Regions from separate parts of the Romboutsia sp. 1001713B170207_170306_H8 genome, predicted to be linked through region 2. Evidence: riboswitches for the same ligand, from Rfam matches in the RefSeq annotation. Region 2 holds a riboswitch; each other region holds the start of a gene.

Region 1 (8,499 bases), on a different contig from region 2:
TGCTATCGAAAATTCACCATGTAATAAGGTTGGATTAGTTCTAAGTGGTAATATAGATATAAAAAGAATTTTAACTAGTAACAAAGTAGTTCATCTTTCTTCATTTAGTGTTGGCTATTTATTCGGAGAAATAATTGCATTCTCTGATGCTAACTCTTATCCAGCTACAGTTATTTCATCAACTAATAGCGAGGTAATGTTTATAGATAAAGATGATTTTATTTATTTTTGTACTAGCCACCCTAGTTTCTTGAAGTTATTTTTAAATGACTTAACTAATAAGATAATAACTTTAAATAAATCTATAACTGGTTTATCATTTAGCACAATTAAACAAAAACTATGCAACTTTTTAATACAAGAATCTAACATCCAAAAAAGTAATTTTATAAAATTAAACATGACAAAACAAAAGCTTTCTGAATCACTTGGAATTCCTAGACCTTCACTTTCAAGAGAATTAATTAACATGAAAGATGAAGGATTAATAGATTATCAAAAAAACATAATAAAGATACTAGATAGAGAGGCTTTGGAAGATATTCTGATGGACTAACTTAAAACAAAAATAGCTTAATTTTATACTTTATATTTGTATAAAATTAAGCTATTTTTAGCATTCTATCTATAATTGTAAGTCTACATTATAAAGATTCATCCAAGTGTTTATTTGAATTAAATATGCTATAACTTGAGGACCTGTCATTAATTGTCCAAACCAAGGTTGGTTAAATGCTGAACCACCAGTCTGAACTAATTCTTTTACAAATTCTTCATCTATAATTTGATGAATAGGGGAACTTTTATCATCTAATATTCTCTTTAACATCTTACATACTTCTTTTGTGTATATTGGATTATGAGTTTTAGGATAAGGGCTTTTTTTTCTTTCAACGATATTTTCTGGTAATATTCCTTTAGATGCTTCTCTTAACAGTCCTTTTTCTCTTCCATTTAGCAGTTTTATATGCTTAGGCATATTAAATGCATATTCTACTAATCTTTTATCTGCAAAAGGTACTCTACCTTCTAAACTATTATGCATAGTCATTCTATCTTTCCTATTTAATAAAGTTATCATAAACCATTTTAGATTTAAGTATGATAATTCTCTCATTATTGAATCTTCCTTTGATTCTCCATTAAGCTTAGGCACCTTAGCTATACTATCTCTACATGCTTGCTTTACATAATCTTCTATTGGTAACAACTTCAAACTATCATTTAATACATTTTTCCTATAACCAATTGTGGTAGCCCAAGGGAAAATTTCTATAGAATCATATTCTCTAGTATACCAAGGGTACCCTCCAAAAACCTCATCTGCACATTCTCCAGATAAAACAACTGTAGCGTGTTTACTTACCTCTCTTGAAAAAAGGTCTAAGGATGAGTCAATATCTGCCATACCTGGTAAATCAGATGCCATAGTTGCATCTATTAAAGCATGCGCAAGTTCTACATTATCAAGAACTACGTCATGATGATTACTTCCGATATACTCTGCCATAACCTTTACCCAATATGAATCTGAGTTTGGTTGAAAATAACTTTTCTTAAAATATTTTTCATTATCTGTATAGTCTATAGAAAAAGTATTAAGTGTTTCTTTTCCTTGTCTATTGAAAGCATCTGCTGCTACCTTTGATATTATACTAGAATCTAATCCACCAGATAAAAAAGTACACACAGGTACATCACTTACAAGTTGACCCTCTATTGCTTCAATCAATAAATCTCTTACATATTTCTTAGTTTCTTCTAAGTTATGCTCATGTTCTTTAGCTTGAAGCTTCCAATACTCTTTTAATTTTATGCCTGATTTATTAAATCTTAAATAATGTGATGGTGGAACTTCTCTTATATCTTTAAAAATACCACTATTTAGGCTTCTAGCAGGTCCTAGTGATATTAACTCTAAAAATCCATCTCGATCAACAACATGACTAATTAATGGATGAGTTAGTAATGCCTTTTCTTCAGATCCAAAAACTAAGTTCCCATTCTTGTAAGAATAAAATAATGGCTTTACACCAAGTGTGTCTCTTGCTAAAAATAATTCTTGTTTATACTCGTCCCATACTCCAAATGCATAAATTCCATTTATATAATCTAAGCACAATTCACCGAACTCTATATATGCTGTTAAAAGAACTTCTGTATCTGAATATGAATCAAATGTATATCCTCTTTCCTTTAATCTATCTCTAACCTCTTCAGTATTATATAACTCTCCGTTATAGCAAATTGTATATTCTCTATCTCCTATAGTTTTACTCATCGGTTGTAATCCACCTGTTGGATCTACAATCGCTAATCTTTTGTGTCCAATAATAGAGTGTGAATATGTCTTTATACCTTCAGAGTTAGGACCTCTAAATCTTAAGGTTGATATCATATTCTCAACTATATTTGTGTAATCCTTTATATTGTCATTAAGGTTACACCATCCTGATATTCCACACATTAGCCTTCCTCCTTAAACTTAAACTGCATAATTTATTTTATGTATGCTTAGGCTTAATGTTATAGAAAGTATTTTTTTCTTAAATAGTTTTTTTAATATAAATATATAAAATAAAAAAGAACCAATATCTCTCGGTTCTCAAAATATATAATATGTACTTTAAAATATATCTATATAAAAATAACCCTCATATTACATATTCTCTCCCTCCGAAAGATTAATGCTTAATTTTAGGCAGGTCTCCTGACTTTGAACTCAACCTAATAGCTTATCCTTCCCAGTATACACCAGTGGAATTAGAGTCTCCAAACTCTCAAGCGTTCGTCATTCTTACAGTAGCGGGGGCTGTTATGGACTTTCACCATATTCCCTTTTAAGTACTCATTTGTACACCTTAATAATTTATATTTATACTTTAATTATATTTACTATACTTTTATTTTTCAACAGCTAAAATTACTATTTTTTTAAATTATTCATATATTCAAATATTGTTATATTGCCAGCTTCAACTTCCTTATCTACTAAATTAGATAGTGTAACTCCTAATAATCTTATCTGCTTTTTATTATCTTCTAGGTTTTTTAACAGATTATATACATTAATTCTAATATCTTTCTTAGTGTTTATAGGATGCTCTAAACTTATACTTCTAGTTATTTGAGTAAAATCTTCATACTTTATCTTTAATGTAACTGTTTTTCCTAGCTTATCTGAATATTTACATCTATATGCAACATCTTCACATAACTCACTTAATATATTAGTAACCTCTTCTTCATCAATACTTAAGTTTTGGCTTAAAGTAGCCTCTGAACCAATAGATTTTCTCTCTCTATAAGGCTCTACGGGTCTATAGTCAATACCCCTAGAAAATTGATAAAATAGATATCCCCTATTTTTAAAAATATTTTCTAGTTCATAAATATTTAATTGCCTTAAATCATATCCATTTTGTATCCCCATATTTTTAAGTATTTTTCCAGTTACTTTTCCTACACCAAAAAATTTATTTATAGGAAGCTTATCTAAGAATTCTTGAGAATCCTCTTGTGTTATAACAGTTAAACCATTAGGTTTTTTATAATCTGATGCAAGCTTAGCTAAAAACTTATTATATGAAACTCCAGCTGATGCTGTTAGATTAGTTTCTTTTAAAATATCATTTTTTATCATTTTAGCTATAGTTGTTGCATACTTTATATTTTTCTTGTTGTTTGTAACATCTAAATATGCCTCATCTAATGATAATGGCTCCACTAAATCTGTATATCTATGAAATATTTCTCTTATTTGATTAGATACTTTACGATACTCATCAAATCTAGGATACACAAATATTGCATAAGGACATCTTTTATAAGCTATTTTAGATGGCATAGCTGAATGTATTCCAAATTTTCTTGCTTCATATGAACATGTTGTAACAACTCCCCTACTTTCTGGAGGTCCACCAACTACTACCGGTTTTCCTTTTAACAACGGATTATCTCTTTGTTCTACAGATGCAAAAAATGCATCCATATCTATATGAATTATTTTTCTATTTTCCATCCAAACTATTACCTCCACTTAAAAATTCAAGTTAATAATTATTATAAAATATTTTTTTTGTATTTTTAAAAGTTTTTCTTGCAAAATCCCTTAAAAACATTTAAAATAAGTATTCCAAGGAACTAAGTATTTATTCCTTATTGATAACCGTAAATTTATTTTTATGTATATTTTTATTTGTATTTTGTATTTTATATTTAAAAAAGACCATTCTACTATTGTAGCATGGTCTGATTTTCTATACTTTTATTTTGTTAGTTAGCGTAATATAAGTTTTGTGATGGATATTCTGGATCACAAGTCACATCTATGCCAAGTTCTCTAAATGTTTGTTCATCTGTTTTACTTAATATTGTAGTTGAATGAGCTTGAGATCCATTTAACATTGGAAGTTTTTCCACAGCTGCTTGAGCAGTTGGATTTGTAACAGCACTTACGCTTAAAGCCATTAGTATTTCTTCACAACTTAATTCTGGAGTTCTACTTGCTAATGTTTTAGTTTTTAAATTTACAATTGGTTCTAAAATTGCAGGAGATAATAAATGCATATCATCTGATATATTAGCTAAATGTTTTATTCCGTTTAATATTGCCGCTGCACTTGCATTCATTAAATTTGAACTCTTTCCTGTAAGTATCGTTCCATCAACTAGTTCTAATGCTACAACTGAGCAACTATCTGTTTTTTCTGCAGTTTCTTTTAACTTCGCACTGTATTCTCTAGATGGTGTAACAACCTTTCTATCTTCAGGCTTTAATCCAACTTGTTCCATTATTAACTTTATAGTGTCAAATGCATCTTTATCAAATTGACCTTTTTTATACTCACATGCAGTTTTAAAGTATCTTCTTATTATTTCTTGCTTAGAAGCTTCTCTAACTACTTCATCATCTATTATACCAAATCCAACCCTATTAACGCCCATATCTGTTGGTGATTGGAATATAGATTCTTTTCCAGTTATTTTTTCTATTATTTTCTTAAGTACTGGGAATAATTCTAAGTCTCTATTGTAGTTTACTGATGTTTCACCATATCTTTCAAGGTGGAATGAATCTATCATGTTAACATCCTTTAAATCTACAGTAGCTGCTTCATAAGCTATATTTACTGGATGTTTAAGCGGTAAATTCCAAACTGGGAATGTTTCGAATTTAGAGTATCCAACGCTATTTCCTCTTTTATTTTCATGATATAACTGACTTAAACAAGTTCCTAACTTTCCACTATTTGGTCCTGGAGCTGTTACTACAACTATAGGTTTAGTTGTTTCTATATAAGGATTTGCACCATATCCTTCATCACTAACTATTGTATCAACATCAGTTGGGTATCCCTTTGTTGGAGCATGCTTATATACTTTTATCCCCATTCTCTCTAACTTATTTATGAATACTGTAGTTGCAGGTTGTCCTTCAAATCTTGTTATTACAACACTGTTAACATCTAAGTCATATGCTCTTAAGTCATCGATTAACCTTAGGACTTCCATATCATAAGTGATCCCATAATCTCCTCTTACTTTATTTCTTTCTATATCACCAGCGTAAACACATATAACAACTTCTAATTTATCTTTCATATGTTGTAATACTTTGATTTTAGCATTCTCATCAAATCCTGGTAATATCCTTTTTGCATGTAAGTCTCCGATTAACTTTCCACCAAATTCTAAATATAACTTGTCAAAATTATTAACTCTCTCTAGTATATATTTTGACTGTTCCTCTAGGTATTTCTTATGATCAAATCCTATTTTCATTGTGCCACCTCACTAAATATTTAATTTTTATTTCTTACTTGATAACCGTATTTTATATATATTTGTATTTGTATTTTGTTAAAAAGTTTATATTTATTTTTTCTTTTTAACTAAGTTTATATTATACAATTTAAGACAATATTTTTCAAGATTATTTTCACTCAATATTCTATAAATTTATGTATATATTTTTTTATTTTATATAAAAAAGTACCGAAGTTAATCGGTACTTTTTACATCAATTTGATTAGCAGCAGCCACTATCAAAAACGTCTCCACATCCACATACTATTAATAATAGTATTAAGAATGGTATCCATGCACATATATCAAAATCTACCCATACATCTTGGAATGCTAAGAATAAGAAGAATAATACTATTATCCACCATCCACATCCACCAAAGAATCCATCGTCTCCAAAAAATCTGTCTAACATTATGTTGTCCCCCTATATAATTTTTTTGAAGTTTTTTAACTCCTAGCTTATACTATGAGACAACTTTGATTTTTGACATTACTTTTTAATCAAATTTTATACTTCCATTATTATTGGAAATACACTAGGTCTTCTCTTTGTCTTTGTATATAAGTGATTCTCAACAGATTTTTTTATACTATTTTTTAAAATATGCCATTCTATAACTTTTTCTTCTAAACATTGTTCTACTACATTTCTTGATATATCCTTGATTTCATTTATTAAGTCTTCTGATTCTCTAGCATAAATAAATCCTCTTGTTATTATATCAGGTCCTGCTACAATCTCAAATGTATCTCTATTTATAGCTAAGACTATTGTTACCATACCATCATTTGCTAAGTACTTTCTATCTCTTAAAACTATATTACCTACATCTCCTACTCCTATACCATCTACATATAAAACACCTGTATGTATTTTCTGATTTGCATTAGCTTCATTCTCTGATATTTCTAATACTTGACCAGTTTCTAATGTAAATACATTTTCAGGACTCATTCCAAGTTTTATAGCTAAATCACTATGATGTTTTAAATGTCTATACTCTCCATGAACAGGCATAAAGTATTTAGGTTTAACCAATGTATGTATTAACTTTAGTTCTTCTCTATATGCATGTCCAGATACATGTATATCTTCCAAATCTTCATATATTACTTCTACACCTTTTCTAAATAGTTGATTTATAACTCTTGAAATAATCTTATCATTCCCAGGTATTGGAGATGCCGATATTATAAATAAATCATCTTTATCTATTTCAATTTTTTTATGTGATCCATGAGCTATCCTTGAAAGACCTGCCATTGATTCACCTTGACTTCCAGTTGTAATTATAGTTATGTTTTCATTAGGATACTTATTAATATCATCAATATCTATAACAGATTCATCTGGTATATGTAAATATCCTAAATCCATAGCTACTTGTGATACATTTTCCATACTTCTTCCACTAAAAGCTATCTTTCTATTCTCTTTTATAGATGCATTTGCTATTTGTTGCATTCTATGTATATTTGATGCAAATGTAGCTACTATTATCCTACCTTTTGCATTTCTAAAAATTCTATTTAGTGTTTCTCCTATTACCTTTTCAGAAAGTGAATGTCCTTCTCTTTCAACATTAGTGCTATCAGCTAATAGTAATAATACACCTTCATCCCCTAATGTTGAAAATCTATTTAAATCCATAACTAATCCATCAATAGGTGTATAATCAATTTTAAAATCTCCAGTGTGTACTATAGTTCCAATTGGTGTAAATATGGCTAATGAACAAGAATCTGCTATACTGTGTGTTGCCCTAATAAATTCTATACTCATATTATCAAATTTCACCATATATCCTGCATTAACCGGATTTAAAGTACATAAGTCTAACATTTTGTGCTCCTTTAACTTATTTTCAACTAGCCCTAAAGTTAACTTTGTACCATATATAGGCATATTTAATTGTTTTATTATATATGGTATAGCTCCTATATGATCTTCATGACCATGTGTTAAAAATAAACCTTTTACCTTATCCTGTCTCTCAATCAAGTAACTTATATTCGGTATGACTAAGTCAACTCCATACATATCCTCATCTGGGAAAGATACTCCACAATCTATAACTATTATTTCATCTTCATACTCTATTGCTGTAATATTTTTACCGATTTCTCCCAAACCTCCTAAAGGGATTATTTTTACACTTTTTTTATTCATACTATTTTCTCCTTATCAATTGTCGTAATATATTTATATTATTTTTAACAATATATAAAAATCTATGTTGTTTTTAATATAAATAAAAAGCAAAGTCACTTAGTTTAAAGTAACTTTGCTTTTTATCCTTAATTGAAATACAATGTGTTAATTACATGCATCATAACTCCAGTTGTTAAACACCCTTCATCTATATTAAAATTTGCTGTATGAAGTGGACTAATTATATTTTTATCTTTATTTCCACATCCTAAATGAAAAAATACACCTTTACATTTATCCGTATAAAATGAAAAATCTTCTCCCCCCATAGATGGATATTCTTTTAATAAAAAATTATCTTTACCTAATAATTTACGTGTATTTTCTTTCACTATATCTACCAAATAATTATTGTTTATTACTGGAGGATACCAGTTTGGGTCAATATCTATATGTCCAATGCATCTATGCGCTTTAGATATATTTTCAACCATATCATAAACTCTATTGAGTATAAATTCTCTATCTTTTATTGT
Region 2 (8,499 bases):
CAATTTTATCAGCAATCTTAAGAGCAGCTTCTATATCATGGGTTATCATAAGCACTGCACATCCACTATTAGCAATCTCTCTAAAGTCTTGTAAAGCTTCATTAAGAGATTTTTCATCTAAACCCGGTGTTGGTTCATCAGCAATTATTACTTTTGTATCAGATACCAATGCTGTTGATAAAAGCACCTTTCTAGCCATTCCTCCGGATAACTGAAATGGATAATAGTTATCCACCCTTTTATCTAAACCATACTTTTCAAATACTTTTCTTTGAATTTTATTTGAGTTTTTTTTATCTTTTATAGATATTTTTACCTGCTTAGATACTTTCATTAATGGGTCTAAATAGTTTACTGATTGAGGTATTAAAACTATTTCATTCCCTCTTAATCTCTCTTTATCTATTTGGCTTAATTCTTTACCATTATATATTACAGCTCCCTCTGTAGTAGCATTATTTGGAAGTATACCAAGTATAGCATGTGCTAATAAGCTCTTTCCAGAACCACTTGATCCCACTACAGCTAATATTTCTCCTTCACACAATTCTACATCCAGATTAGTTATTACTTTTAAATTTCTTCTTCTTAATCCTTTTGTATATTGAGAAAAAGAAACTCCTAAATCTTTAACTTTTAATATTGGTTCCTTTTTCATATTCCCTCCTATTTATATGCTGTTTTTGGATTTATTAATTGGCTAAATTTTTTCCCTATATTGTCTACCATAAGCGAAACTATTACCAAACTTAAACCTGGGAAAAATGCTAACCACCATCTACCACTACTTAAGTATTTCATTGCTTCAGATAAGATAATACCAATTGCAGGTTCGTGAGGTGGTAACCCAAACCCTAAAAATGTAATAGATGCTTCATGTAAAACTGCATGTGGAAATACTAATACTATACCTACAAGCAATTGTGGAATTATATGTGGTAATATATGATTAGTAGCTATATATAAATTAGACTTGCCAAAGTTTCTAGATATCTTTGCGTAATCTGATTGTTTTATTTGAATAACTTCTGCTCTTATTACTCTAGTTAAAGATGGCCAATGAGTAAGTGATACACCTAAGATTACCCCCTTTAATCCTCCACCAACTGATATAGATATTAGTATTACTATTAATGTATGAGGAACTGATAATACTAAATCTATGAACCAACTTATAAATGAATCTACAGTGTTTCCTAAGGTAGCTCCAATTACACCTAATGTTAATGCTATTAATCCACTTATAAATGATGATAATAACCCTATTTTCATACTTAAACTTAATCCCTTAATAGTTCTATATAGCATATTTCTTCCTACCCAATCAGTACCAAATAAGAATTCTAAACTAGGCGCTTGATTCTTGTTAAGGAGATTTATAGATATTTGTTCCTCTGTTATTAAACTTCCAAATATAATTATACTTCCTAAAAATATAGTAAAAATACCTATAGAAATTAATGTTTTTTCCCTTATTCCAAAACTAATTTGGGACCTTTTATTATTATCAATATATACATTTCGAGCCTCATTCATTATATTTCTTGTCCCTCCCTTATTCTTGGATCTATAACCTTATATAAAATATCAGCTATTAAGTTTCCTGTATATACAAATACTAAACTTATTATGACTATACCCATTAGCAATGGTAAGTCTCCTTTTAATCCTGCTTGAACAGTGGCTTGACCAAGACCAGGGTATGAAAATACTTGCTCTGCAAAAACTGCTCCTGCAAATAGTTCACTAAATGATAAAAATTGTAATGTTATAGCTGGTAGTGAAACATTTTTTATAACATGATTAAAAACAATACTTTTCTTACTTTCTCCACGTGCTTTTGCAAAAAGTATATAGTCACTTTCTAATATTTCTATAACTTTTTCTCTAGTATGAAGACATATATTCGCAACACCTATTATACTTAGTGTCAGTGCTGGCAATACAAGATGATTTATCATACTTTTAAATGTTACTTCTTCTGATAATACTCCTATTGGCACTCCAAGACCTACAGGGAACCATTTTAACTTTACTGCGAATATCATAATAAACAATATTCCTAACCAAAATGTAGGTGTAGAAATTAAAACATAGCAGTAGGACCTAATTACTTTATCTATAAATTTTCCTTCATTAATTCCTGATATTATTCCCATAATAAATCCTAATAGTCCTGATATAACCCAAGCTAATAACATAAGCGCCAATGATGCAATAAACCTTTCTCCTATAACATCTACTACAGCTCTTCTATATATCATAGATGTACCCCAATCACCTTTAATCATAGATTTAAACCATGACATAAATTTTTCTACTGGTGGTTTATTTAGACCCCAATGTTCAGCTATATTTTCACGCTGCTCTAAGCTTACCTTTGTATCTGCACCTACATATGCTGTAACTGGATCTATTGGAGAATATTCCATCAATGCAAATGTTATTATACATAAAGCAATTAAAAGCGATGCTAATCTTGCTAACTTTTTTAATATATATATGGCTAGATTTTTTCTATTTTTCATATATAAATTCCTTCCTTGAATATAGTTCATTAGTGCACAAGAGGACATCCTCATATAGAGAATGTCCTACCTTAATAATTTATTTCCAACTCCACTCAGTTACATTATCAAATATTCTTCCACCATGTGGTTGAGCAACTGGAGTTCCTATATCTAAATCTTCGCTCATTATATATATATGATTAACATTTACAAGCCAAGCATAAGTAGCATCCCCTTTATTAGAAAATCCTGTAGAACCATCCCATTGAGCTTTTTTCCAAAACTCTAAAGCCTCTTCTTCATTTTCACTATCAATAGCCTGATCTATATAACTATCGACAGTTTCATTTTTGTAGTAACCTGCATTATCCCAAGGTATTCCTCCCCCAGATGCTTTACTACTATATAGGTTGTATAATTCTGATGGATCTCCTGATCCAAATCCAAATAGAACTGCTTCTGAATGTATTTCATCTACTATATTATCCCAAGTCTTAACTTCTAAACTAACTTTAATTCCTAATTCTTTTGCTACTTCAACAAATGCTAAGCCAAGTTCCTGTCTATATTTACCATCAGTATATAATAACTTAAATTCTGCTTCTAAACCATCTTTATCTATAGTTCCATCTGAATTTGTATCCTCCCAACCTGCGTTCTTTAATATTTCTTTAGCTTCATCTATATTTCCATCTTCTTTTATTATAGTTTCTTCATTTAACCAAGGCATTTTTTCAAGTCCTGTAGTTGATGGTGTCCCATATCCTTCTAGTACACCTTCAACTATCTCGTCTCTATCTACAGCTATATTTAAAGCTTTTCTTATTGCTTCATCACTTGTTACATCATTTCCTATAGAGTTCCCATCATTATCTTTTTCTCCACTTTTTTGCATAGGGAATTCTACACCAAAAGTTTCTATTGTATCTAAATCAACAATTTTTGTACCATCAACTTTTTCACTTGCTAAAGATCCTGTTATAGATGCCATATCAACATCTCCTGATTTTACCGCTGCATAAGCAGCATCAGTATCTAAAAACACCATAGTAAGTTTATCTATGCCTGCAGCATCACCATAATAATCTTCATTTTTTTCTGCTATAACTTGTTGACCTTTATCCCATTGTACAAATTTAAATGGTCCAGATCCAATTGGATTGTCTGCGAAATTTTCATTATGAGCATGTTTGGGAACAATTCCTAAATACGCTAATTTTTCAATAAATGTTGACTGTGGTTTAGTAAGTTTAAACTCTATTGTATTCTCATCTATAGCTGTTACACTTTCTAGCATTGTTAAATCTATTTCAGAACCACTCTCTTTCGCAGTTTCATATGTATAAACAACATCTTCACTTGTTAAAGATTCCCCATCAGTAAATTTAACATCATCCCTTATTTTCACTATCCATGTTAATCTATCTTCAGACACTTCATATCCTGTAGCTATATCATTTTCTATTCCTAATTCTTTATCTCTTTTAAATAAAGTACTAAAAAATACTTTTGTCATAGAACCATGTCCGCCTGTTGTAGCATCAAACCCAGCTTCTGGCTCACTTGCTACTGCAACTACAAGCTCATTATTAGACTTTCTTTCACTTACTGCACTAGCTTTAGATGAATCATTATTCTTTGAATCAGTATTAGAACATCCTACTAAAGATATTGTTGTAAGTGATAAAACTAACATTAATGAAATAGATTTTCTTAATTTTTTTAGTATCATTTTTACTCCCCCTTATAATAGATACATTTCTCCATAAAAAAAGGCTTTTATATGTATTTTAATAAAATTATGTATCCTCACATAAAATTACTTTTACATATAAAAACCTTCATGGTTCTAATTTATTACTTCTTCTTTCATAGAAGAACTTATTTTATACTTAAATTATGGCACACATGTCAAAATATTGTCAATTTATATCGTGGTACATTTTGTCTTAAATATCGACAAATACTCTAGTTGATTTTAATCTCCCCATTTACAATTCTATCTTGTTGCTCTTTTATTATATCTAATACCTCACTTGGTACATTAATATCTGTAGTAGGTGCTATTCCAACCCCACCTTCTTTTAATCCATATACAGTAACTTGTCCACCTTTAAACTTACCTTCTTTAGCTTGCTCTATTATATCATATACACCTATGTCGACTCTTTTCATTGCTGAGGTTATTACATTATTTGGAGCTAAACTATTTTGATCCATATCAACACCTATTGCATACTTATTTTGTTCTTTAGCTGACTCTATAGCTCCTGTACCAACATTTCCTGCAGCTGAAAATATAATATCTATATTTTTAGAATACATCTGATTTGCTATAGATTTACCCAAACTAGCATCGTCGTATGAATTTGCATATTGAGATAGTAAGTCTACTCCTTCTTTGCCATCTTTAACACCCTTTTTAAATCCTTCTTCAAATCTAGTTATATTAGGATCTTTCATACCACCTATAAAACCAACTTTATTAGTTTCCGTCATATTGCTAGCTATTAATCCAACTAAATAAGCAACTTCTCTTTCATCAAAAGTTACACAAGCCATATTTTGAGGAATTTCCTTTCCTTCCTCTTCATAATTATGATCTATAATTACAAAGTTTCTATCTTCATATATTTGAGCGGCTTCTAACATAGCTTTTGCTGTAGTATAACCTACACCTATCACTAGGTCTACATCTTGGTCTATAAATGTCTCTATATTAGGCTTATAATCTGCCTCTTGGTTTGCTTCTAAATAATTTCCTATAACCCCTAGATTCTCTTTTGCTTTATCAAATCCTTCTAGTGATGATTGATTGAAGCTTTGATCATTTGCACCACCTTCTCCAAGAACAATACCAATTTTAAACTCATATGTACTTTCTGCCTCTGCATCATTACTATTTGTTGAATTACATCCTATTACCCCAAAAGTAAAGACTACGCTTAGCATTATTAAAAATAATAATTTCATTTTTTTCTTCATAGTATTCCTCCTAAACCCCAGTTTATATGTTATATTTTACCAAGTGTATATACACTTGTAAATACAAAATATCCCTAGAACTTTGGAGGAATTCTAGGGTACCATCAAATTTGGTTAAGGGTTATTTATTTAATCTATATAAAATAGGTTGAGGGCTAATTAAGGATTTACTATTACTTTAGACTTACTCCAAAACTTATATAACTCTTCTTCAGTCCTAAATAATGGTAAATCTAAGTTATTATGAAGCTTTACTAACCAAGGTAACTCTAAACCTGCTCTTAATATCTTTTTTTCATCATTAAAAACAGTATCTGTTCTACCTTCGCTAATTATTTCACCTTGATTTAAAACATATATATAGTCACAGATTTCATATATTAAATTCATATCATGACTAGAAATAACAATTTTTATACCTTTCTTTTTTAAATTATTTATAATATCAACTATAGCTCTAGTACTAATTGGATCTAATCCTGCAGTTGGCTCATCTAAAAGTACCATTTTATTTTCCATAGCTATAACAGATGCTATAGCTACCCTTTTTTTCTGTCCATAGCTTAAAAAGTGTACAGGTCTATCAATAAGATGTAATCCATTTACTGATTCAAGTGCTTTAGTTATTCTTTCTTTTATGATACTTTCTTTTATACCTAAATTTCGTAAAGCAAATGCTATATCATCATAAACCATAGAGTAAAATATTTGTTTTTCAGGATCTTGAAACACTATCCCTACTTCTTTTCTTAAATCATATAGATACTTTTTGTTATATTTAATAATATCATTTTTAAATAATATAGTTCCTAAATCTGGCTTTAAAATACCCATCATATTCATAAATAATGTGGATTTTCCAGAACCATTGCTACCTATTATCCCTATTATATCTCCTTTATCAAAATCCATATTTATATTTGATAAAGCTAGTTTATCCTTTTCATACTTATAAGTTAAGTTATTTATTTTAAACATACTATTCTCCTACTATATAGAATCTATCATCATATAATTTCATGTCTAACGATATACACATCTCTTCATATCTAATCATCATTCTCTTATATAATAAATTTCCCAAAAGCCCAAAAGACTTATAAGATGTCTTTAGGTTTGTATATCCAAATCTTAACTCCTGAGACTTACGTATATCTGATACTTCTTCTAAAAATATAAATATAAATCTATAAATTAACATTGATAACTCTAAAATTATAGTTGGCATATGTAAACTTTTAAATATAAATAAAAGTTGATTAAATGGTATCGTTAATATTATAAAATAAACACAAGTCAAACATGACATTGCTCTAAATAATATTTGAAGTGATATATTTAGTGATTCTTTAGAAATACCTATATAATTGCTACATATACAAAAGCTTTTAATTAGTAAGTTTGGATCATTAGATATATTTATAAGAGTCGTAGTTATACTCATAATTAAAAATATCATTGGTATCTTCAAGAGCTTTATATAACCCTTTATATCGATTTTAGCAATTCCAACTATTATTACACTCATTAATAAAATAATAAGTGATAAAATAATTAAATTTTTTATTAACATAGATCCTAATAAAAAAATTATACCTACTGCAAATCTTATATTTGGATTTGTATGTATTAATTTATTTGAATAAGCATATTTATCAATTATTATCATATTAATATCTTCCTTCTGTATATATTATAAATAAAAAAAGCCTAACTATTTGGTTAGGCTTTAATCTCATAATAAAATCACCTGATATGTGATTCACCATAATCTTTTCCTCCCCGAAAAAGTTATTTTAAAATATCATAGGCAGGTCTCCTGACTTAGCTTCATTCTACTCCTTCTCCTTCCCATAGTAACTAATACCACAGTGGTTTTTAAAAGTTTCGTCCACCTTACAGTAGCGGGGGCTGTAGAGGAATTTCACCTCTTTCCCTATTAATCTAATTCATGTTAGAACCTATTGATACTTTTTTATTTAATTTACATCTTTGTACTAATATCTATTTCTATATTATAATTTATATTCCTTTTTTATATTTTTAATTTTCTATAATTTTTTTTAAATAATTTGAAACAATATCTGAGAATTTTTCTATGTCTCTAGTATATATAAAATCTTTTCCATAGATTAATTTTTCTGCATCAATTTCATTTTCTTTACCTGTAAATACTCCTAAGACTAAAATTTCATTTTGTCTAGCAATTCTTACTTCTTTAGCAGTATCATTTACAGCTATTTTACCTTTATAAGATATTTCACCTCTTATACTTCGTTCTTTACTTGAACCAAATTTAACATCATTAGGTTTTCCATCACTTAGTACTATTAAAATTTTATTTTCTTCTTCCCTTTCTAATAAACCTTCACATACAGATTTTATAGCAAGACCATCTCTATTGTTACCAGAACAAAAATACTCAAATATATTATCATTTTTATCTATAGAGTCGTTATAATCTCTAAACCTTTTTAAAATTGTATAATCTAAAAAGCTAGAAAATGCGCTAACTCTATTAGGTATACCTGCCAGTGTAAGAGCACTAGAGATTATGTATGCTTGTATTGCAACTTGATACTGATTTCTACTTTGTGAACCACTTGAGTCTAACAATATGTCAATTACATATCTTCCTTTTTTGTTTTCTATATTTCTATAAAATATTTTAGTATTATTACTTCTTCCAACCCTCCATGCCCTTTTTGCATCAATAGTCCCGTAATCTGAATAAATTCTATCTGTAATATTTTCTTCTACAAGTATCCTCATTAAATTTTCTTTTAATCTATTTATACTTCTTTTATACACTCTTATATTTTCTCTGTACTTTTTCAAATTATTTTCTTTATGTCTTGTAACATATTTAACTTGAAAAACATTTTTACATTCTGATCTTAAAACTCCTTCTGTAAAATGCACCCTACATCCCTCATGTACATTTCTACAATTTTTAACTTCTATTCTTTTTATTTCACTTTTATTTAAATACGATTTTCCATAG
Region 3 (8,499 bases), on a different contig from region 2:
CCATACCCCAGTCTTAATCCAGGCATTCCAAAGAATTTAGTAACAGCCTTTAAAATAAATAAATTTTCATTTTTATCCACATATTTTATTAAAGAATAATCTTCTTCTTTTTCTACAAACTCCATAAATGTTTCATCTACTATTAGTAATTTATTATTTTTTACTATTAATTCTAATAGTTTTTCTAAATTCTTAACTTTTCCATTTGGGTTATTAGGGTTACATACAAATAAGCTATCAAATTTATCTATATTAGATTTAACTTCATCTAAGCTTATTTCGAAATTGTTACTTTTATCCAAGTTTAAATGCAATATTTCTAAACCATTTAGCTCTGCACTTCTTTTATATTCAGAGAAGGTTGGATTAAATATAGCTAATCTTTTATTTATACTTTTCATCATTAAATATATAATTTCTGTTGCACCATTACCAGGTATTATAAAATCAGGATTTATTCCTATATACTCTGATATGTTATTTCTTAAAGATGTATAATTTATATCTGGATAACTAGTACACTCTTTAAGTCCTTCTAATATATACGTTTCTAAATTAGATATTAATTTAGGATTTATGTTTGAACTAAAATCTAATATATTCTTAGGACTTTTATTATATTTTTTAGCCATAAGATTGATATTAGCCCCATGTCCTAGATCTTTCATCTACATCACCCCACACATAATACATATACTAATGTAAACACTATCATTGAAGTTATCGATGTAGCATACATTATTTTATTTGTTTTTACTATATCTTCAATTTCTATTTCTCTATCCTTATCTCCAATAGTTGGCTTATATACTTCTTGACCAAAGTATATATTAGTTCCTCCCAATTGAATACCTAATGCTCCTGCTACTGCACCTTCTGAGTATGCACAGTTGGGACTTTTATGATTTTTTCTATCTCTAATTGCAATCTTTGCACATGATTTAAAGTTATATCCTAATACTAAGCTTCCTATAGACATTAATAATACTGAAATTCTAGCTGGTATATAGTTTGCTATATCATCTATTCTTGCTGATGCAAATCCTAAATGAAGGTATTTTTCATTTTTATATCCAACTGTAGAATCTAATGTGTTAATTGCTTTATATGCCATAGCTAAAGGTGCTCCACCTATAAATGCATAAAACATAGGTGCAATTATTCCATCTACCGTATTTTCAGCAACGGTTTCTACTGTAGCTCTTATTATTTCTCCTTCACCTAGATGTTCTGTATCTCTTCCAACTATATAAGAAAGTTGAATTCTAGATTTTTCTATATCTCCAGTTTTAAGTACTTTATATATTTTTACTGCTTCATCTTTTAAACATTTAGTTGCTAGAGTTGTATAAATGATTAAAGAATTTACAAATAAATATATATAAATATTGAAGCTACTTATCTTAATTATTAAATACGTAATTATATAGACAGGTATTACAGTAAAAAACCATAATACAAATCCTCCTATTTTTAGATCTCTATCAGTTTTTGCTATTTTTCTAATTCTTTTTTCTATAAATTTTATAAGATTTCCTATGTACCTTACTGGATGTGGAAAAGAATAAGGATCTCCTACTATTAAATCTATTATATAACCAATATAAATTGATAATATATTCATATTACTTAATTCCTCTATTTAAAAAGTTTTCTATACATTCTAAGTTATTATAAAAATGTGTATGTAAATATGTGGCTAGAGTGTTGTTTTTACTATATCCACCTTCCCACTCATCAATAATTTTTCCAGCTCTTTCTTTTCTCATTATATAAGCACAAGGTTCATTACTTTCAAATATAGAATGATGAAACTCATGCCCCTTTATAATTTGATTTTTTTTAGCTAATATAGTATCTTCTTTTGCTTCACCAAAACAATATCCAAATCTTTTTAATGATGATGTCATTTTACTTGTTCCCTTAAATATTCCTACCATATTATATTTCTTATTCTCATTATCTAGCATATTTTCACCTAAATACATAAGTCCTCCACATTCTGCATATATAGGAATATTTCTTTCATGTGCTTTCTTTATTGAGTTCCTCATATATTCATTTTTATCTAATTCTTCACAGAAGATTTCTGGAAATCCTCCACCTATATATATATAATCAGCTTCTGGAACTTCTTTATCTTTTATAGGGCTAAAGAATTTTATTTTTAATCCTAATTTATCTAATAACTCTATATTTTCTCTATAGTAAAAATTAAAAGCTTTATCATAAGCAATTGCTATTGATTTATCTTTTACCTTATTATTTTCTATAAATTCATCTAAAGTAAATTCACTTTCTACATTCTCTGTTTCAGATATTTCAATTATTCGACCTATATCTATATACTTTTCTATTTCATCAGCTAAATTATTAAATTTAACTTTTAATGAATCTATTTCTACACTTGGTACAAGACCTAAGTGTCTTGATTCTAGAGAAAATTCTTTATTTGGAGGAAAATATCCTAATACCTCTACTTTTGCATAAGTTTCTATTGACTCTTTAAGTATTTCATAGTGACTTTTCGATTTAACATTATTTACTATAACTCCACCTATTTTTATATTTTCATCTAGCATTTTATATCCAAGTACCATAGCTGCTGCAGATGCTGCCATTGCTTTCGCATTTATTACTAATATAACTGGTGCTTTTAATAACTTTGATGCATATGAACTTGTACAACTATCTAAGTTTATTCCTAGCCCATCATATAGTCCCATAACACCTTCTATTACACTTATATCTGCATCTTTTGAAGCTTCATTTAATATGTATTTCAATTTTTCATCATCTAACATATATGAATCTAAGTTTCTTGAATTTCTTCCTGTTATAAATGTGTGATATGATGGATCTATATAATCGGGACCTACCTTGTATGGTTGTACTTTCATATTCCTTTTTGTAAGTGCTTGCATTATTCCTAGAGAAATTGTTGTTTTTCCAACTCCACTGTTAGTACCTGCAATTAATATTTTTTTCATATATTTCACCTGACCATTATTATATTTTCTAGTCTTTCATTATTTCATAAATCTTTTCTATATCTAAATGTTCTCTTAAAAAATCAGCTAATTTATCATATTCTTTTTCCTTAAATTCTTTATATGAACTTACCTTACTATCTAACTTATCTAAATTTTTCATATCTCTTATATTATTTAGTAAAGTTCTAGTAAATTCTATCTCATCAAATATTCCATGAATATATGTTCCAAATACATTTCCTTCTTCATTAACACTTCCTTCAGTGTAACTTACATCTTCACTTAATTTTTTAGTTATAGTATTCAAATTGCTTGTACTACTTCCTCTATTAGTAACTCCCATGTGTATTTCATAACCAGTTATCTTTTTATTTCCTAGATTTCTTAGATATCCATTTTTATTCTCGCATATAGATGCCTCTACTTGTGTTGTTGTTTTTTGAATCTCAAATATAGTTTCTGTGTCTAAAAGCCCAATTCCATCATATTCTTCTATTTCACCTTCTACATGGTACGGATCTTTTAGTTTCTTACCTAGCATTTGATATCCACCACAAATACCAATAATTAATTTACCTTTTTTATGTAGAGATTTTATTTGTTCTTCTAATCCATTATCTCTAATGAATTTTAGATCATCTATTGTACTTTTACTTCCAGGTATAATTACTATATCTGGATTTCCTAAAGATTCTCCATAATCTACATATCTTACACTTACATCCTCTTGAGTTTCAAATATATGGAAGTCTGTGAAATTTGACATATGAGGAGTCCTTATTATCTCTATATTAATATCTCTTGTACCAACTGATTTCTTAAACCTAGTTGTTACACTATCTTCATCTTCAATTTTTATATCATTATAAGGAAGTACACCTAATACAGGAACTTTTATAATGTCTTCTAACATTTTTATACCATCTTCTAAAAGTTCTTTTCTTCCTCTAAATTTATTTATAATTACACCTTTTACTCTTTTTCTTTCTTCTTCATCTAACAAAAGCATTGTGCCTGCAAGTGATGCAAATACTCCACCTCTATCTATATCTCCAACTATTATCACAGGAGTATTAGCAATCTTAGCCATGCCCATATTAGATATATCTCTTGACTTTAAGTTTATTTCGGCACAACTTCCTGCTCCTTCCATAACTGTAATATCATATTTATTATTTAATTCCTCAAAAGTATCTTTTAGCACATCCATAAGCTGTAATTTATAATCGTGATATTCAATTGAAGACATATTTCCAACTACTTTACCTCTGACTATGACTTGACTTTTATGATTTCCTGAAGGTTTTAACAAAATTGGATTCATATCTGCTATTGGTTCAATTCCACAGGCTTCTGCTTGTGAAACTTGTGCTCTTCCCATTTCAAGACCTTCTTTAGTTATAAAAGAATTTAAGGCCATGTTTTGAGATTTAAATGGAACTACACTATATCCATCTTGTTTAAATACTCTACATAATCCTGTTACGATAGTACTTTTGCCAACATTAGAGGCTGTACCTTGCAGCATTATTTTTTTGCCCATTATTTCACTTCCTTTTTCTTATAATTTAAAATAGGGCTATTAGAAATCTTATATTTTACAGAAAAATAAAAAAAGTCCGAACTTTCCAGTTTTCGGACTTTTTTTATTTCATAATATATCAAATAAAAGCTTCACCCCGAAGACTCTATTGTAAAATTATCTTAGGCAGGTCTCCTGGCTTAACTTCATCCTACTCCTATAACCTTCCCATCAAATTTGACAGTGGCTTATTATAATAGTTTCGTCGGTTTCACAGTAGCGGGGGCTGCAAAGGCTTTTACCTTTTTCCCTTTTAATCTCTTCTAGATGATAAGAACCTAAGTAATCTCATATTCGATTTTAATAACTTATTAATCTATTTATCTTAAGAAACTAGTATTATTCATACTATTTATTACAGTAAATCCATTGTCAACTTCTAAAATAGTAACTGAAGCATTATCTATCCTAAAGTTCCAATGGTACTTATAAGAATTTGATATTAGGTAAGTAATTATATTTCTAATACTTCCTCCATGAGAACATATTAAAATCGTCTTACCTTCATTGTCATTTAATATACTTTTAATTTCTTTTACTACTCTTTCATAAGAATCTATCAAACTTTCTCCATTTGGATATTTATATTCATATCCATAATCTATCATTTTTTGAAATTCATCTGGATAATTAGATTTTATTTTGCTAAAACTCATTCCTTCAAAATCTCCAAAGCTGATTTCTTTTAATCTTTCTTTTTCTATTATCTCTAAATTTCTATTTTTTGCTATTTGTTCTACAGTATGTTTTGTTCTTGAAGACGTTGTTGTATATATTTTATCTATATTCTCATCTTTTAGATAATTAATGAGTCTTTTAATTTGAGCTTTTCCTTCTTCACTTAATTCACTATCTATATGTCCAGATAATTTACTATCCTTGTTATCTTCAGTAATGGCATGTCTTACTAATATTAATTTTATCATAAATTCTCCTCTATATGGCTAAACTACAAAATTTAAAGTCATATATATATATATTAAATATGTTAGCTCTGATAGTTCTATACTACATCCTAATATATCTCCAGTTACTCCATCTATTTTCTTATAAACATGTTTTTTAAATAGTATATTAAATATAAAAACTACTGGTACTGAAATTAATATACTTAAAAATAATATATTATTTGATGAGAATATTAATTTTGATATTAACCCTAATATAGCTATTGAGTATAATGTAGCTGTTAAAAACATTTTTGTTGAGCATTTTCCAATGAATAAGTTTCCTAATCCATTTTTTCTAGGAGTTACGGTTTTATATGTTAAGATTAGTACACCAAGCCTACCAAGCACAGGCATAAATATTATAAGCCATAATAATCCTTCATTTATAATACTATATATAAATCCTATTTTAAATAATAAAACAAACATTACTGATAAAAGTGAATTTGTTCCAAGCCTTGAATCTTTCATTATTTCTAGCATTTTCTCTTTATCTCTATAACTATATAGTGCATCAAATGTATCACCTAATCCATCTATATGTAATCCACCAGTAAGCATCACTGCACTTAATGTAATTATTAAAGAGCTTACAAATGGATCAAATAATATAAGAGACAATTTTCCTACTAAAAATTCTAATATTCCAAGCACTAATCCTACTAATGGAAAATAGTATAAAGATTTGTGAAACTCTTCATCAAATCCAACATTTATATTTATGGGAATTCTGGTCATAAATTGTAATATTAAAATAAATCTTTTCATAACTATCCTTTTATCTTCATAGGTATACCACTAACTACAAAATGAACTTCATCACTTTTTTTAGCTATAAGTTGATTTACCCTTCCTACAATATCAGAATATACTCTAGTAAGTTTATTTCCAGGAACAATTCCCATTCCTATTTCATTTGTAACCATTACAAAATATAAATCCGTTTTTTCTACTTCTTCAAGTAATTTTTCAACTTGTGATTTTATATATAATTCTAAAGCATTTATCTCATAAGTATCTGCACTATCTACATCAATATCAGAGTCAAACATTAAATTGTTAACTAACAATGTTATGCAATCCAATATTACTGTTTCATGCTCTTTAGATATATCTTTGATTATTGAGTGTATATCTTTAAATTTCTCATAAGTTTTCCATTCTGAAGGTCTACTATTTTGATGCTTTTTTACTCTATCTTTCATCTCATTATCAAATGGTATTGATGTTGCTATATATGCTGTTTTATTATTTCTATCTTTACATAGTGATTCTGCAAAATTACTTTTACCTGATCTTGCACCACCAGTAACTAAAATAATTTTACTCATATTAACTCTCCTTAAATTTGTATTATCTACCTAACATATCAATTTCATCATATGTAACCATATTCTTATATGTAAATGTACATGCTTCTATTATATTAAATGCTAAAGCTGCTCCACTACCTTCTCCTAATCTCATATCCATATTTAATACTGGACTTAACTTTATTATAGATAAAGCTTTTTGGGTTCCTGGTTCTGCAGATAAGTGTGATCCTATCATATAATCTCTAGTTATTGGATTAATAGTATATGCAAGTAATGCTGCAGCATATGATATAAATCCATCTATAACAACTGGAGTTTTATTTGCACTACATCCCAATATTACACCAGCCATAGCTCCTATTTCAAACCCACCAACTTTTTCTAATATATCTATGCCATCTTTAGGATTTGGATTATTTAAAGCTATTGCTTTTCTAATTACATCCGCTTTATGCTTTAATCTTTCTCTTTTAAGTCCTGCACCTATTCCTGTTATCTCTTCAGGATCACAATCTCCAATAACAGATATTATCGCTGTACTTGGAGTCGTGTTACATATACCCATTTCTCCAATGCCTATAACATTATATCCTTTTTCTATACTTTTTTCAGCCATTTCTATACCTATTTCTAAACATCGTATTGCTTCTTGTCTAGACATAGCTGGTCCTTTTGCCATATTTGATGTGCATTTTCTAATTTTATAATCCAACACACCTTCCATTTTTTCGTCAGTATTTATACCTACATCTACAGCAACTACATCTGCTCCAACAAATTTAGCTATTGTGCCTACACCACATGTTCCATTTGCAAAGTTAGGAAATTGAAGTTTAGTTATTTCTTGAGGATCTGGTGCTACACCTTCTTCATATACTCCATGGTCTGAACCAAAAGCGATTACAACCTTTTTATCTGTATCATAAAATTTACTTCTATATATACCTGCAAGTTGTTCACATATATCTTCCATTTTTCCTAAACTGCCTTGCGGTTTTGCTTGTCTATCTAGCCTATATCTTGCAGCTTTAATTGCATCTTTATCTAGTGGTCTTATACTTTTTAATACTCTTTCTAAAGTTGATGTACTTTCTAATACACTCATCTTATTGTTCACTCCCTTATATACTATTTTTACAAAATTTAACCTAGCCAAAAGGCTAGGTTTTCAACAATTTCATTTTGCCTAGTCTGATTTAAACATAAGATGATATAAATTTATAAAATACTTAACTTTTGTAAATATTCTACACTACAACCTAATATCCTCTTATATTATATTAAAACTGGCTAAAAGTCTTTTTATTTTGTATTTTTCTTATAAGTTATGAGATACTTTTAAAGCTTCATAATTTGCAGATATAGTTCTTTCTATATCTTCATCTGTATGAGCATTTGATAAAAACATAGCTTCATATTGGCTAGGTCCAGTAAGTATTCCTCTATCTAGCATTTCTTTGAAGTATAAATTAAACTTATCTATATCGCATTTTTTTGCATCATCAAAACTTTCTACAGGTCCTTTAGTAAAGAATAGACATAATAAAGATCCAGCTCTATTCACTGTATAATCTAATCCTAATTTTTCTAGGTTAGATTTTATTCCTTCTTCTAATCTTTTAGCTTTTCTTTCTAGTTCAGTATAAATTTGAGGATTG

Evidence for each region. Region 2 has a riboswitch for cobalamin ahead of cbiQ (cobalt ECF transporter T component CbiQ). Riboswitches for the same ligand answer to the same signal wherever they lie in the genome.
Region 1: linked by a shared signal. The riboswitch ahead of asnB (asparagine synthase (glutamine-hydrolyzing)) and the one ahead of cbiQ (cobalt ECF transporter T component CbiQ) in region 2 are both predicted to bind cobalamin.
Region 3: linked by a shared signal. The riboswitch ahead of I2A66_RS15895 (cobyric acid synthase) and the one ahead of cbiQ (cobalt ECF transporter T component CbiQ) in region 2 are both predicted to bind cobalamin.

What each region holds. Positions count from the first base shown of each region.
Region 1 covers NZ_JADNAX010000002.1:39,938-48,436, forward strand. Annotated here, with positions in the region: gene I2A66_RS04865 (Crp/Fnr family transcriptional regulator) at 1-556, shown strand, start outside; gene asnB (asparagine synthase (glutamine-hydrolyzing)) at 626-2,467, opposite strand; cobalamin riboswitch at 2,684-2,879, opposite strand; gene dinB (DNA polymerase IV) at 2,927-4,021, opposite strand; gene I2A66_RS04880 (DUF1846 domain-containing protein) at 4,276-5,784, opposite strand; gene I2A66_RS04885 (hypothetical protein) at 6,032-6,223, opposite strand; gene I2A66_RS04890 (ribonuclease J) at 6,320-7,981, opposite strand; gene I2A66_RS04895 (M20 metallopeptidase family protein) at 8,110-8,499, opposite strand, start outside.
Region 2 covers NZ_JADNAX010000004.1:247,106-255,604, forward strand. Annotated here, with positions in the region: gene I2A66_RS10605 (ABC transporter ATP-binding protein) at 1-658, opposite strand, end outside; gene I2A66_RS10610 (ABC transporter permease) at 667-1,536, opposite strand; gene I2A66_RS10615 (ABC transporter permease) at 1,536-2,528, opposite strand; gene I2A66_RS10620 (ABC transporter substrate-binding protein) at 2,608-4,242, opposite strand; gene I2A66_RS10625 (BMP family lipoprotein) at 4,479-5,495, opposite strand; gene I2A66_RS10630 (energy-coupling factor ABC transporter ATP-binding protein) at 5,655-6,473, opposite strand; gene cbiQ (cobalt ECF transporter T component CbiQ) at 6,475-7,164, opposite strand; cobalamin riboswitch at 7,288-7,476, opposite strand; gene I2A66_RS10640 (nitric oxide reductase activation-like protein) at 7,539-8,499, opposite strand, start outside.
Region 3 covers NZ_JADNAX010000016.1:2,704-11,202, reverse strand. Annotated here, with positions in the region: gene I2A66_RS15910 (pyridoxal phosphate-dependent aminotransferase) at 1-668, opposite strand, end outside; gene cbiB (adenosylcobinamide-phosphate synthase CbiB) at 674-1,624, opposite strand; gene I2A66_RS15900 (cobyrinate a,c-diamide synthase) at 1,626-2,990, opposite strand; gene I2A66_RS15895 (cobyric acid synthase) at 3,019-4,536, opposite strand; cobalamin riboswitch at 4,684-4,872, opposite strand; gene I2A66_RS15890 (histidine phosphatase family protein) at 4,896-5,501, opposite strand; gene cobS (adenosylcobinamide-GDP ribazoletransferase) at 5,520-6,293, opposite strand; gene cobU (bifunctional adenosylcobinamide kinase/adenosylcobinamide-phosphate guanylyltransferase) at 6,296-6,856, opposite strand; gene cobT (nicotinate-nucleotide--dimethylbenzimidazole phosphoribosyltransferase) at 6,879-7,946, opposite strand; gene hemL (glutamate-1-semialdehyde 2,1-aminomutase) at 8,160-8,499, opposite strand, start outside.